Linked DNA regions of Nodosilinea sp. E11. The protein of the gene in region 1 interacts with the protein of each later gene in a pairwise test. Links are inferred from orthologs where the notes say so. Each region holds a gene or a part of one and is shown on either strand. Other genes may lie near its edges. The genes, in order: purT and crtE.

Evidence for each region.
Region 2: the proteins of purT (region 1) and crtE interact in binary tests that used the Escherichia coli proteins (3 or more experiments, as listed by UniProt). The link is inferred for Nodosilinea sp. E11 from one-to-one orthologs.

What each region holds. Positions count from the first base shown.
Region 1 is NZ_CP136520.1:3,777,669-3,781,088, forward strand. Bases 1-2,937 are described here. They hold purT (formate-dependent phosphoribosylglycinamide formyltransferase), read left to right. Parts: upstream 1-833; coding sequence 834-2,042; downstream 2,043-2,937. Other genes in these bases: pilM (type IV pilus assembly protein PilM), read right to left, coding at 1-441; RRF56_RS18945 (sugar ABC transporter substrate-binding protein), read left to right, coding at 2,305-2,937. Outside these bases: more of RRF56_RS18945, read left to right, coding at 2,938-3,420. UniProt on the Escherichia coli protein: Involved in the de novo purine biosynthesis. Catalyzes the transfer of formate to 5-phospho-ribosyl-glycinamide (GAR), producing 5-phospho-ribosyl-N-formylglycinamide (FGAR). Formate is provided by PurU via hydrolysis of 10-formyl-tetrahydrofolate.
Region 2 is NZ_CP136520.1:5,192,699-5,199,824, reverse strand. Bases 2,048-4,930 are described here. They hold crtE (geranylgeranyl diphosphate synthase CrtE), read left to right. Parts: upstream 2,048-2,965; coding sequence 2,966-3,895; downstream 3,896-4,930. Other genes in these bases: RRF56_RS25220 (hypothetical protein), read right to left, coding at 4,401-4,930; RRF56_RS25225 (divergent PAP2 family protein), read left to right, coding at 3,911-4,366; folD (bifunctional methylenetetrahydrofolate dehydrogenase/methenyltetrahydrofolate cyclohydrolase FolD), read left to right, coding at 2,048-2,913. In the rest of the region: nadB (L-aspartate oxidase), read right to left, coding at 1-710; photosystem II complex extrinsic protein PsbU, read right to left, coding at 862-1,293; RRF56_RS25240 (hypothetical protein), read right to left, coding at 1,472-1,894; more of folD, read left to right, coding at 2,047-2,047; more of RRF56_RS25220, read right to left, coding at 4,931-5,231; RRF56_RS25215 (MgPME-cyclase complex family protein), read right to left, coding at 5,485-5,817; RRF56_RS25210 (pyridoxine 5'-phosphate synthase), read right to left, coding at 5,936-6,652; RRF56_RS25205 (hypothetical protein), read left to right, coding at 6,783-6,929; ATP-dependent chaperone ClpB, read right to left, coding at 6,970-7,126.

The DNA.
Region 1 (3,420 bases):
CAGCAGCACCTGCACCTTCTCAATGCCGTCTTCATCGACGAAATAGCCAAGTTTCTGGTAGTCTACGTCGGCTTCTTCCCGGGGAAAAGGCAGGTAGAGACTGGCTTCTTGGTTAAGCACCATTTCTCGCAGCTCGTCATCGTCGAGCTCGGCGGGCACCGGAATCACGCGGGTAATGGCTCGGCCTGGAATTGAGGTGGTGGCTTGCTTAACCTTCAGCTTGCTTTCGGTCAGCACCATTTGAATGGCGTCGGCCATGGCAGCCGTGTCTAAGATCTGCCCTTCTTCATAGATGCCCTCCGCCAGTTCTACCGAGGCCAGGGTGTCTAGCTTGAGGGCTGTCCCCTGCTTTTTGATGTGGGCTAAGTTAACTTTTTCCGGGGTCAGCTCAATGCCAACACCCCGAGGCTTGCGATTAAAAATGGCTTTGAGACTATCCACGGCAGTATCCGAAAAACAGGTGGGTAACCAGAAAACCTGCCCGGTCAATACGACAACCAAGCAGACCCAAACAAACCAGCTAACTCTCTAGAGAAGCGACGTTGCAGATGCTTCAAGAGAGCTACAGTGGCTTAGCAACCATCCCTGGGGAAAAAGTGCTAACGAATGGTACACAATTTAATTCAGAATTTCCACTTTTCTTCTTTAAGGGATAGAAAACCCGATCTCCCGACTACGCACCCGATGATTTCGTTGCTGCTTCTGGCAGAATGCCGCGCAAACTATCGCTTGGCATCACCAGCGATGTTACACACAATTCTGAAAAGTGAGCACTTAATATTGAGAAAATATTGCTTGCCTGCCGTATTTCTTCACGCTTGGAGTCTCTCCCTATGACCGATCCTGTGACCGTTCTCGGTACCCCCCTGCAAGACAAGGCCCAGCGGCTGCTGCTGCTCGGCTCGGGAGAACTCGGTCGGGAGGTAGCTCTGGAGGCCGTGCGCCTGGGGCTGGAAGTGGTTGCCGTCGATCGCTACGATCGCGCCCCTGCCATGGCCCTAGCCCATCGTCGCCACGTAATCGACATGCTCGACGGCGAAGCGCTGCGGCGGGTAGTTGAGCTAGAGCGCCCCAGCCTGATTGTGCCGGAGGTGGAGGCGATCGCCACCGATACCCTGGTCGCTCTAGAGGCCGAGGGCTGGCGAATCATCCCCACCGCCCGCGCTACCCAGCTAACCATGAACCGTGAGGGCATTCGTCGCCTGGCGGCAGAAGCGCTGGGGCTAAAGACCTCACCCTTTCGCTTTGCCAGCACCGAGGCCGAGTATCTAGAAGCGGTGGCAGCCATTGGCTTGCCCTGCGTGGTCAAGCCGATCATGAGTTCGTCGGGCAAGGGGCAGAGCACCGTACGGCAAGAAACTGAGGTGTTACCCGCCTGGAAGTATGCGGCAGAAGCGGGCCGGGGCAAGAGCGATCGCGTCATCGTAGAAGGGTTTGTGCCCTTTGACGCTGAAATCACGCTGCTGACGGTGCGGGCGATCGACGGCACCCACTTCTGCCCTCCCATCGGCCACCGCCAGGAGTCTGGTGACTACTGTGAGTCGTGGCAGCCCTGTGCCCTGCACCCAGACACCCTAGCGGCCTGCCAAGCCATGGCCAAAGCCGTCACCGATGCCCTGGGCGGCTGGGGCCTATTTGGGGTCGAGCTATTTATTGCCGGAGAGGCAGATCAACCTCAGACTGTTTATTTTAGCGAGGTCAGCCCCCGCCCCCACGACACGGGCATGGTTACCCTGGTCAGCCAGCACCAGTCAGAATTTGAGCTGCATGTGCGGGCGATCATGGGCCTGCCCATTGGCGAGATTTCTCTGGTGCAGCCCGGTGCTTCGGCGGTAATTTTGGCCCCTGGCCAGAGTGACCATCCCTGCTACTCCGGCCTCGATCAGGCGCTTCAGGTGCCCACCAGCAAGGTACGGCTGTTTGGCAAACCTACGGCCCATCCTCACCGCCGCATGGGGGTAGCCTTAGCCCTGGGCGACACAGTGGAGCAGGCCAAAGAACGGGCGATCGCCTGTGCTAGCGCTGTGCAGGTCATCCTCTAGGGGAAGCAAGCATTCGCTGGATTGGTCCTATAGATCCACCAATGCCGCCCACTTTAAGGGAAAATGAACAACCATATTGCAGCAAAAATCTTGCAGCAAAAATCCTTTGGTAGGGGCATTGCACTGCAATGCCCCTACGTCTAACCTGTTTTAACTGTACAGACGTTTGAAAGCCATTCACTCGTCAGCGCCCCTAAGCGTTTGGCTGAGTTGAGGTTGACTGCGTTGCGGTAGCCCCTCTCTTTAGAAACCGAACCCACCCATGAAACTACGCCCCTATGCCCGCTTTGGTTTGTTTGCCCTGCTGGGGCTGATGCTGAGCTGGCTAGTGGCCTGTGGCAGCGGCCAGCCCACCGCCACGGCTCCCGCCGATGGCCGTCAAGAGGTCGAGTTTTGGACGATGCAGCTTCAGCCAGACTTTACCGACTACTTCAACGGGCTAATTGCCGACTACGAAACCCAAAACCCCAACATCACCGTGCGCTGGGTCGATGTGCCCTGGGCCGATATGCAGAGCAAAATTCTCACCGCCGTCACCGCTAGCACCGCCCCCGATGTGGTCAACCTTAACCCAGACTTTGCTGCTCAGCTAGCCAGCCGCAACGCCTGGTTGCCCCTCGATGAGCGGGTTTCTGAAGCCGATAAACAGGTCTACTTACCCAACATCTGGCAGGCCAACACCCTCAACGGCCAAAGCTTTGGGTTTCCCTGGTACCTGACTACCAACGTCACCCTCCACAATCAGGCGCTGCTCGATGCAGCGGGCGTCGAGCCGCCCACCACCTACGCCGAGTTAGCTGAGGTCGCCCGCCAAGTGAAACAGGCGACTGGTAAGTATGCCTTCTTCACCACCTTTGTGCCCGAAGATGCCGCCGATGTGCTGCAATCCTTTGTGCAGATGGGAGTTGACCTAGTCGATGACCAGGGCCAGGCCGCCTTTGACACTGCCGAGGGGCGGGCCGTTTTTCAGTACTGGACCGATCTCTACCAGCAAGAGTTGCTGCCTCGGGAGGTGCTGACCCAGGGCCACCGCCGTGCGATCGAGCTCTACCAGGCCGGAGAAGTTGCCCTGCTCTCAACCGGGGCAGAATTTTTCCCCACTATTGAAGCCAACGCCCCCGATATTGCTGCTGTGACTGGCAGCGGCCCCCAGATCACCGGCGACACTGGCAAAACCAACGTGGCGGTGATGAATCTGGTGATTCCAGCGGCGACCGACGTGCCCGAGGCGGCGATCGACTTTGCCCTGTATGTCACCAACGACGCCAACCAGCTCAGCTTTGCCCAAGCCGCCAATGTGTTGCCCTCCACCGCCGGTGCTTTAGAAGACAGCTACTTTGCCGCCGAGGGCACCAAGGGAGTTGACAAGGCCCGCTCG
Region 2 (7,126 bases), 1.4 Mb from region 1 along the record:
ACAAATTCTAGATCGCGCAGCTGCGCTCCGGCTCGCCAGGCCATCGCCACGCCATCGCCGGTGCTGGCCGCAGGGTTAGTGGTTTGGGCGTAGACCTGGCCCCCGCCACCGGTCGCCAGCACCGTCGCCTGGGCCGAGAGCCACTGTAGCTGTTGGCGATAGGCGACCAGGGCACCCTGGCAGCGCCCCTCCACCATCCATAGCTCTAAGGCAAAGGCGCTTTCAAACACCGTAATGTTGGGCCGTTTCAGCACCGCCTCCGCCAAGATCGAGACGATCGCCCGACCGGTGGTGTCGGCGGCGTGGAGCACACGGCGGCGCGAGTGAGCGGCCTCTAGGGTCATCGCCAGTTGGCCCTCGGTGCGGTCAAAGGCCACCCCCAAATCTACCAAGCGCTCAATGCAAGGGGCCGCCCGGCTAGCCAGGTGTTCTACCGCCGCTGGGTCGCACAGCCCAGCCCCAGCCACCAACGTGTCGGCTACGTGCAGCGACACGCGATCGTCAGCGCCGATCGCCGCCGCAATACCCCCCTGGGCCCAGTCACTGGCAGAAATCGACAACGTATCTTTGGTCACGAGCCCAATACGCCACTGGGCCGGAATCGATAGCGCCGCGTACAGTCCGGCGGCCCCGCCCCCAATCACTAGCACGTCAAAACCCTGGTCATTGCCGCTGGGGGGCTGGGGTGAAGCTAAGTCAGGCTTGGTCAAGGGCAGCTCCCAAAGATGCTCCAACAATTAAAGGCTCAGGCAGGGGTCGTTAAGGCCTTAACTACTAAAAGCCCTGGCCAGTCGGGGTTGACCAATAGGGTCAACTCGACCAGCCAGGGCCACTAGGGGTAAGCGCAGGTAAAAACCCGGCCTACTTATAGACACCGTTGTTAAAGCGGTCAGCCCCTTCTACCAGGGCAGGGTCAGTTACGGTAACGGTGAAGTTGTCTAGATTGGTCCGCAGAATGTTGAGCTGCTGCTCACTGAGACCGGGCAGATCGAGCACATCTTCAACGTCGTCGTAGGGGGCATTCAGCAGAATTTTGCGGGCCAGGGTGGGATATAGCCCCGGAAACTTTCTAAAGCTCTGCACGTTGGCATTGTTCAAGTCAAGCTTATTCCCGTATTCCGTTTCTAGCTTAGCGTCTACCGCATTTTTAGGTGAGGTCTCTGCCAGCCAGACCATGGCCTCAAGGGGGGCGTTTAGCAGATCTGCCCCGGAGATGGGCTGCGCTACAGCAGGGCTGCTTACCCAACCAAATAGCACCGCCAGCGCAACAAGTAGGCCAACCAGTTGTTTCATTTACCCTAATCCTCTCCTACCAGTGTGAATGTCTTATACACAGCATTTCTAAGAGACTACCATTTTCCATGCCCCTGCAACGGAGAAAGAAGGCCGTTGGGTAGGTAGGGCCATGCTCGGGGCGATGCTTTCCCCAACGGTGACTTACCGGTGCGGTTCGCCCAACGCACCCAAGCAGCTATTCCAGAGGCAGGCGCTCTAGCTCTTCGGCGTAGTATGCGCCAATGTCTTGCCCCTGAAGCAAAATTTGCTCGTACTGAATGGTGGCCCTCAGGGTGGTTTGGCTACCTAGGGCGGGGGGCGGGGTCGCGCTTAGCACCCAGATCGAACCCGACTCGTCGACCAGTTCATAGAGGCCCTGGCCCACCAGGGGAATCTGGCGCTCGACGGTGCCGGTCAAAAACACCGTTGCATGGCGGCTTTGGCTAGCCTCGCCAATGGGGGTCACCGGGTCGAGCCAGGCAAGGCCGGGCCAGGTGCTGAGGCGATCGCGCAACCCGTAACCCACCGTCGCATCCACGCTGGCCCCGCAGCTGGTCACAGCCACCAGGGCCAACCCCACTACCCCGTAGTATGTACAACGACGTTTTAAGCAGTTCATAAAGGCTTAATTCGGCAGTTACTGGCGATCGCTAGCTCCCAGAGGTTCAAAATCTGAGACACTGGGAAGACGTCGAATTTTTCCCTGGGCCGAGCTTGCCCTGGGGGTTCGACCACGATCGGTTCCGAGATACAGGTTAGCGCACCCCGGCCATGACCCTACTGCTCGACGGCAAAGCCCTAGCAAATCAAATTCAAACCACCCTAGCCACCGAGGTGGAGGCCCTCATTGCCCAAGGGCATCGCCCCCCTGGGCTGGCGGTCATTATGGTGGGCGACAACCCGGCCAGCGCCGCCTATGTCCGCAATAAAGAGCGGGCCTGTGGCCGAGTCGGCATTGCCTCCTACGGCAAACACCTGCCCGCCACGGTGTCTCAGCAAGCGGTCGCCGATCTGATTCAGCAGCTCAACGCCGACCCCAACGTCGACGGCATTTTGGTGCAACTGCCCCTGCCCGACCACCTCGACGCGGTGGCGCTGCTGCACACCATCGACCCCGACAAAGATGTCGATGGGCTGCACCCGATCAACCTAGGGCGGCTGGTGCGGGGCGAACCGGGCCTGCGTAGCTGCACCCCCTACGGCGTGATGCGGCTGCTTGAGGCCGCCAACATTAACCTGGTGTCGGCCAACGTGGTGGTGGTGGGGCGCAGCATTTTAGTCGGCAAGCCCATGGCCCTGATGCTGGTAGAAGCCAATGCCACTGTTACCCTGGCCCATTCTCACACCGCCGATTTGCCCGCGCTGATGCAGCAAGCTGATATTCTAGTGGCGGCAGTGGGTCGCCCCGGCATGATTACCGCAGTCGATGTCAAACCCGGTAGCGTGGTGATCGACGTGGGCATCAATCGGGTAGAACAGCCCGATGGCTCAGCCCGCCTGGTCGGGGATGTGGATTTTGCCTCGGTGCAACCGGTGGCCGGAGCTATTACCCCGGTGCCCGGCGGGGTGGGGCCAATGACGGTGGCCATGCTGCTCGAAAATACCGTCACTAGCTATCGCCAACGCCTCGCTGCGTAGGGGCTCCCGTTACCCCTTATGCTTGTCTACGTTCACTCTGCCAGATGCCGCTATGGTGCCCACCAACTCCCTCGATTCTAGGCCATCACCTCCTGGCCAGTTTGACCTAAATGCCTACCTGGCCGAGCAGCGCCAGCGGGTAGAAACGGCCCTCGACCAGGCTTTGGCCCTGCGTTATCCCGAGACGCTCTATGAGGCCATGCGCTACTCGCTGCTGGCGGGAGGCAAGCGCCTGCGCCCCATTCTTTGCCTGGCCAGTAGCGAGCTGGTGGGGGGCAGTGTTGAGGTGGCGATGCCCACCGCCTGCGCCCTAGAAATGATCCACACCATGTCGCTGATCCACGACGATTTGCCCGCCATGGATAACGACGACTACCGCCGGGGTCGCCCGACCAACCACAAGGTCTATGGCGATGACGTCGCAATTTTGGCCGGTGATGCCCTACTCACCTATGCCTTTGAACATGTGGCTACCCAGACCCAGGGAGCTGCGCCCGAGCGCGTGCTGCGGGTGATTGCTGGGTTGGGTAAGGCCGTGGGCGGCGAAGGCCTGGTGGGCGGCCAAATCGTCGATCTAGCCAGCGAAGGCAACCCTGATGTGACCCTCGAAACCCTAACCTACATCCACAACCACAAGACGGCGGCACTGCTCGAAATCTCAGTCACGGCTGGAGCGATGCTGGCCGGAGCCAGTGACGAGGAGATCGAAAACCTGCGCCAGTATGCCCAGCGCATTGGCCTGGCGTTTCAAATTGTGGACGACATTCTCGATATCACCTCGACCCCCGAGACCCTAGGTAAGTCGGTGGGCAAGGATGTAGCGGCCCAGAAGGTAACCTATCCCAGCCTCTGGGGACTAGACGAATCGCGTCGCCAGGCTGACCAGCTGATTGAGGCGGCCAAGGAAAGCTTGGCTGGTTTCGGAGACCTGCGCCAGCCGTTGGTTGCGATCGCCGACTACATTGTTGCCCGTACCTACTAGGGTTTGTCTGAGCCGATGGAAAGTTTTACCGAGATTTTTGACAACCACGTGCTGATCGTGGCGCTAATTGCCTGCTTTACCGCCCAGGGGCTAAAAGCCATTATTGAACTGGTGCGCCATCGCAAGCTCAACCTGCGAGTGATGGTGGGTACTGGCGGCATGCCCAGCGCCCACTCGGCCCTGGTTACGGCTCTGGCCTGCGGGGTGGGTCAAACGATGGGGTGGGCTAGCCCGCTGTTTGCCGCCACCTCAGTCTTTTCGATCATTGTTATGTACGACGCGGCGGGGGTGCGTCAGGCGGCGGGCAAGCAGGCCAAGGTGCTCAACCAAATCATTGACGAGCTGTTTCAAGAAAAGCCCGAACTGCGAGAAGACCGCCTAAAAGAACTGCTCGGCCATACCCCGTTTCAGGTGATTGCTGGGTCAATTTTGGGGGTGATGGTGTCTTGCCTGGCGGCTCCGGCCTATTGATGGCTATACCCTAAACGTTAAGCTTGACGCTGCCCTAGGGGCGATCGCCGCTTCGAGCCGGTAGAGCCACTGCCGGGGTGAGCATCACCACCTCCTGGCTATCGACAATAAAGCCCGGAATGTTGAGACTGCTGAGCACCGACAGGGTAGAGGCAGCCCCCTCAACGTTGGGGCTATGGGCAATGAGGAGATAGGAGCGCTGGCGATGGACAGCCAGCCCAACCGCTTGACCGATCTGACGCTGAATGGCGATCGCAGACTCAGGCTCAAATTGGTAATCGACCAGCACCGCAAAACCGCTGCCCAGGGGTTGCGGGGCGTAGGCCGTAAGCGCTGGCGTTGTGGCAGGTCTGGTGCCGTTGGTTGCAGTACCGTTGGCCGGAGTGCCGTTGGCCGAAGTACCGTTGGTCGAAGTGCCATTACCGGCGGGTGTTGGGCTAGTCGTGGGGGGGGCGGGCTGGGCAGCGGTAGTTGCCGGACGAGCCACAAAGGCTTGCAACCCCTCCACCTCAGTCATATATTGAGCCCAGGCGTTGGCGTTCTCGAGGTTGCTAAACCCCCCCGCCCGCACCACAGTATCGTTGAGGTATTCGCAGACAAGGACGGTGCTGTTCGACGGCAGCAGGTTTTGCACCCGATTGCGCTCGGCCTCGGTGTTGCTGCGCACCAGTAGCAAATATTCGTTGGCCGCCGGGGGTGGACAGGGCGGGAACTGGGCCTGGGCCGACTGCCAGAACCCTACCAGCGGCGCGAGCAACAACCCCAGGGCGATCGCCCCAGGTTTGAAAAGATGCTGCCAAGAAGACTGTATCCGTGCGCCGCTGCTCCGTTTCAAACCCGTTACCATCACTTTTGCTAACGCCATAATCTGCCAGCGATTCTAGCCTAAACCACCAATCTCGGGGCAAAGATTCTAGGTTTTGATCTTATTTATACGCCAATCTTACTGATTGACCGCCTCCCCTGGGAGTGGGAATGGGGTTTGAGAGCGCCTTGAGGTTTGGACAGCAGGTTTAGAGATCAGGTGCTAGAAAGCACCTTAAACCTGGCACCTCAAACCTGACACCTTAAACCCCAATCCCCCATGGCAACACCCAGGGCTATTTTCGGGGCCGGTGCTATGAGGCGATCGCCTCTAGAGAGGCCAAGGGGTCGGGAATGCTGGCGGAGGGAGCTTCAAATTCGCCAGTGCCAACGTACTCAAACCGCAGCTTGACCCAGACAATAAATTGCTTGCTGGTGGAAACCAGGGCCACGGCGGGCTGAGGGCAGCTAGCTTTAACGCTAGCCATTTCTGGGGCGTCTAGAAAGGCTGGCGATTTGACCAACCAAAAATTGACAGACTGCTCCTGCTCTTGGTAGTGGCGGCGGCGCTCTTTTAACACTTCTTCGAGGGGTTCTTCTTCTAGCAAAAATTTTTGACTGGCAATGGCGTAGTAGTAGGTGGTCATGGGGTTCTCCTTTAAGGTTTCGGGTTTCAGGTCTGGGGTGTCCGGTTTCAGGTCTGAGGTGTCCGGTTTCAGGTTCGGCTTAATCCTTAAACCTGACACCTGAAGCCTGACACCTCACTCATCCCTGAATGAGCGTTTTCATCTCGCGGACGGCGCGCTCCAGGCCCACTAGGGCGGCGCGGCTGATGATGCTGTGGCCGATGTTGAGCTCTTCTATGCCGGGAATCCGCGCCACCGGCACGGTGTTCCAGTAGGTGAGGCCGTGGCCAGCGTTGACTCGCAGCCCCAGTTCTAGGGCCTGGGCGGTGCCCTGGGCGAGAATGTCGAGCTCACGGGCGCGATCGCCCTCCTGGCTGGCTTCGGCGTAGGGGCCGGTGTGCAGCTCAATGAACTGCGCCTGGGTGTGAGCTGCCGCGTCAATCTGGTCGGCGGTAGCGTCGATGAACAGACTGACCGGAATCTCTGCACCCTGGAGGGTAGTGACCACAGCCTTAATCCGCTCCAGCTGGCCGGCAATATCTAACCCGCCTTCGGTGGTCACCTCCTCGCGCCGCTCGGGCACGAGAGTGACATAGTCGGGCTTGAGATTGAGGGCAATGCCAACCATTTCATCGGTGGCGGCCATCTCCAGGTTTAGGTGGGTGCGCACGGTCTGCCGCAGCAGGCGCACATCACGGTCTTGGATGTGGCGACGGTCTTCGCGCAGGTGCACGGTGATGCCGTCGGCCCCCGCCAACTCGGCTAACACCGCCGCCGCCACGGGGTCTGGCTCGACGGTGCGCCGCGCTTGGCGCAGGGTGGCAATGTGGTCAATGTTGACTCCCAGGGTAGGCAAGCGATCGCTCCCAAACAGCTACAGAATCTACAATCTATGATCCTATCCTAACGACCTCCCCAATGGACTTTAAAGCTGACGCAGCACATCAGCCAACCAAAACTGCGCCCAAAGCCGAATCAGCCCAGAGGTGGTAGGCTGCACCTGGCACGACAAGAGCGATCGCACCCATATCTGCTTTTTCTCGGTGCAGACCTTCCAGTGGCTGGCCCTGCGCTGGCAGGCCCCACTCACCATCCTTGGGCAGGACGTTATTTTGCTAAACAAACCAGGTTAGGCAAGTCCCTCTGGATCGGCGGTCTTGGGAACCTAAGCGGCTAGCTACCCACCACCGATTCCACCTTGGCCGCCGTTTCCTCCACGGCAGGGGCCGGTTCTGGAGCAGCGGGTTCTTGGTGGCTAAACACCAGTTGGCCCTCCTGCAAGTCGACCACGATGGTTGAACCTTGGGCAAAGGTCGTCTCTAGAATTTTG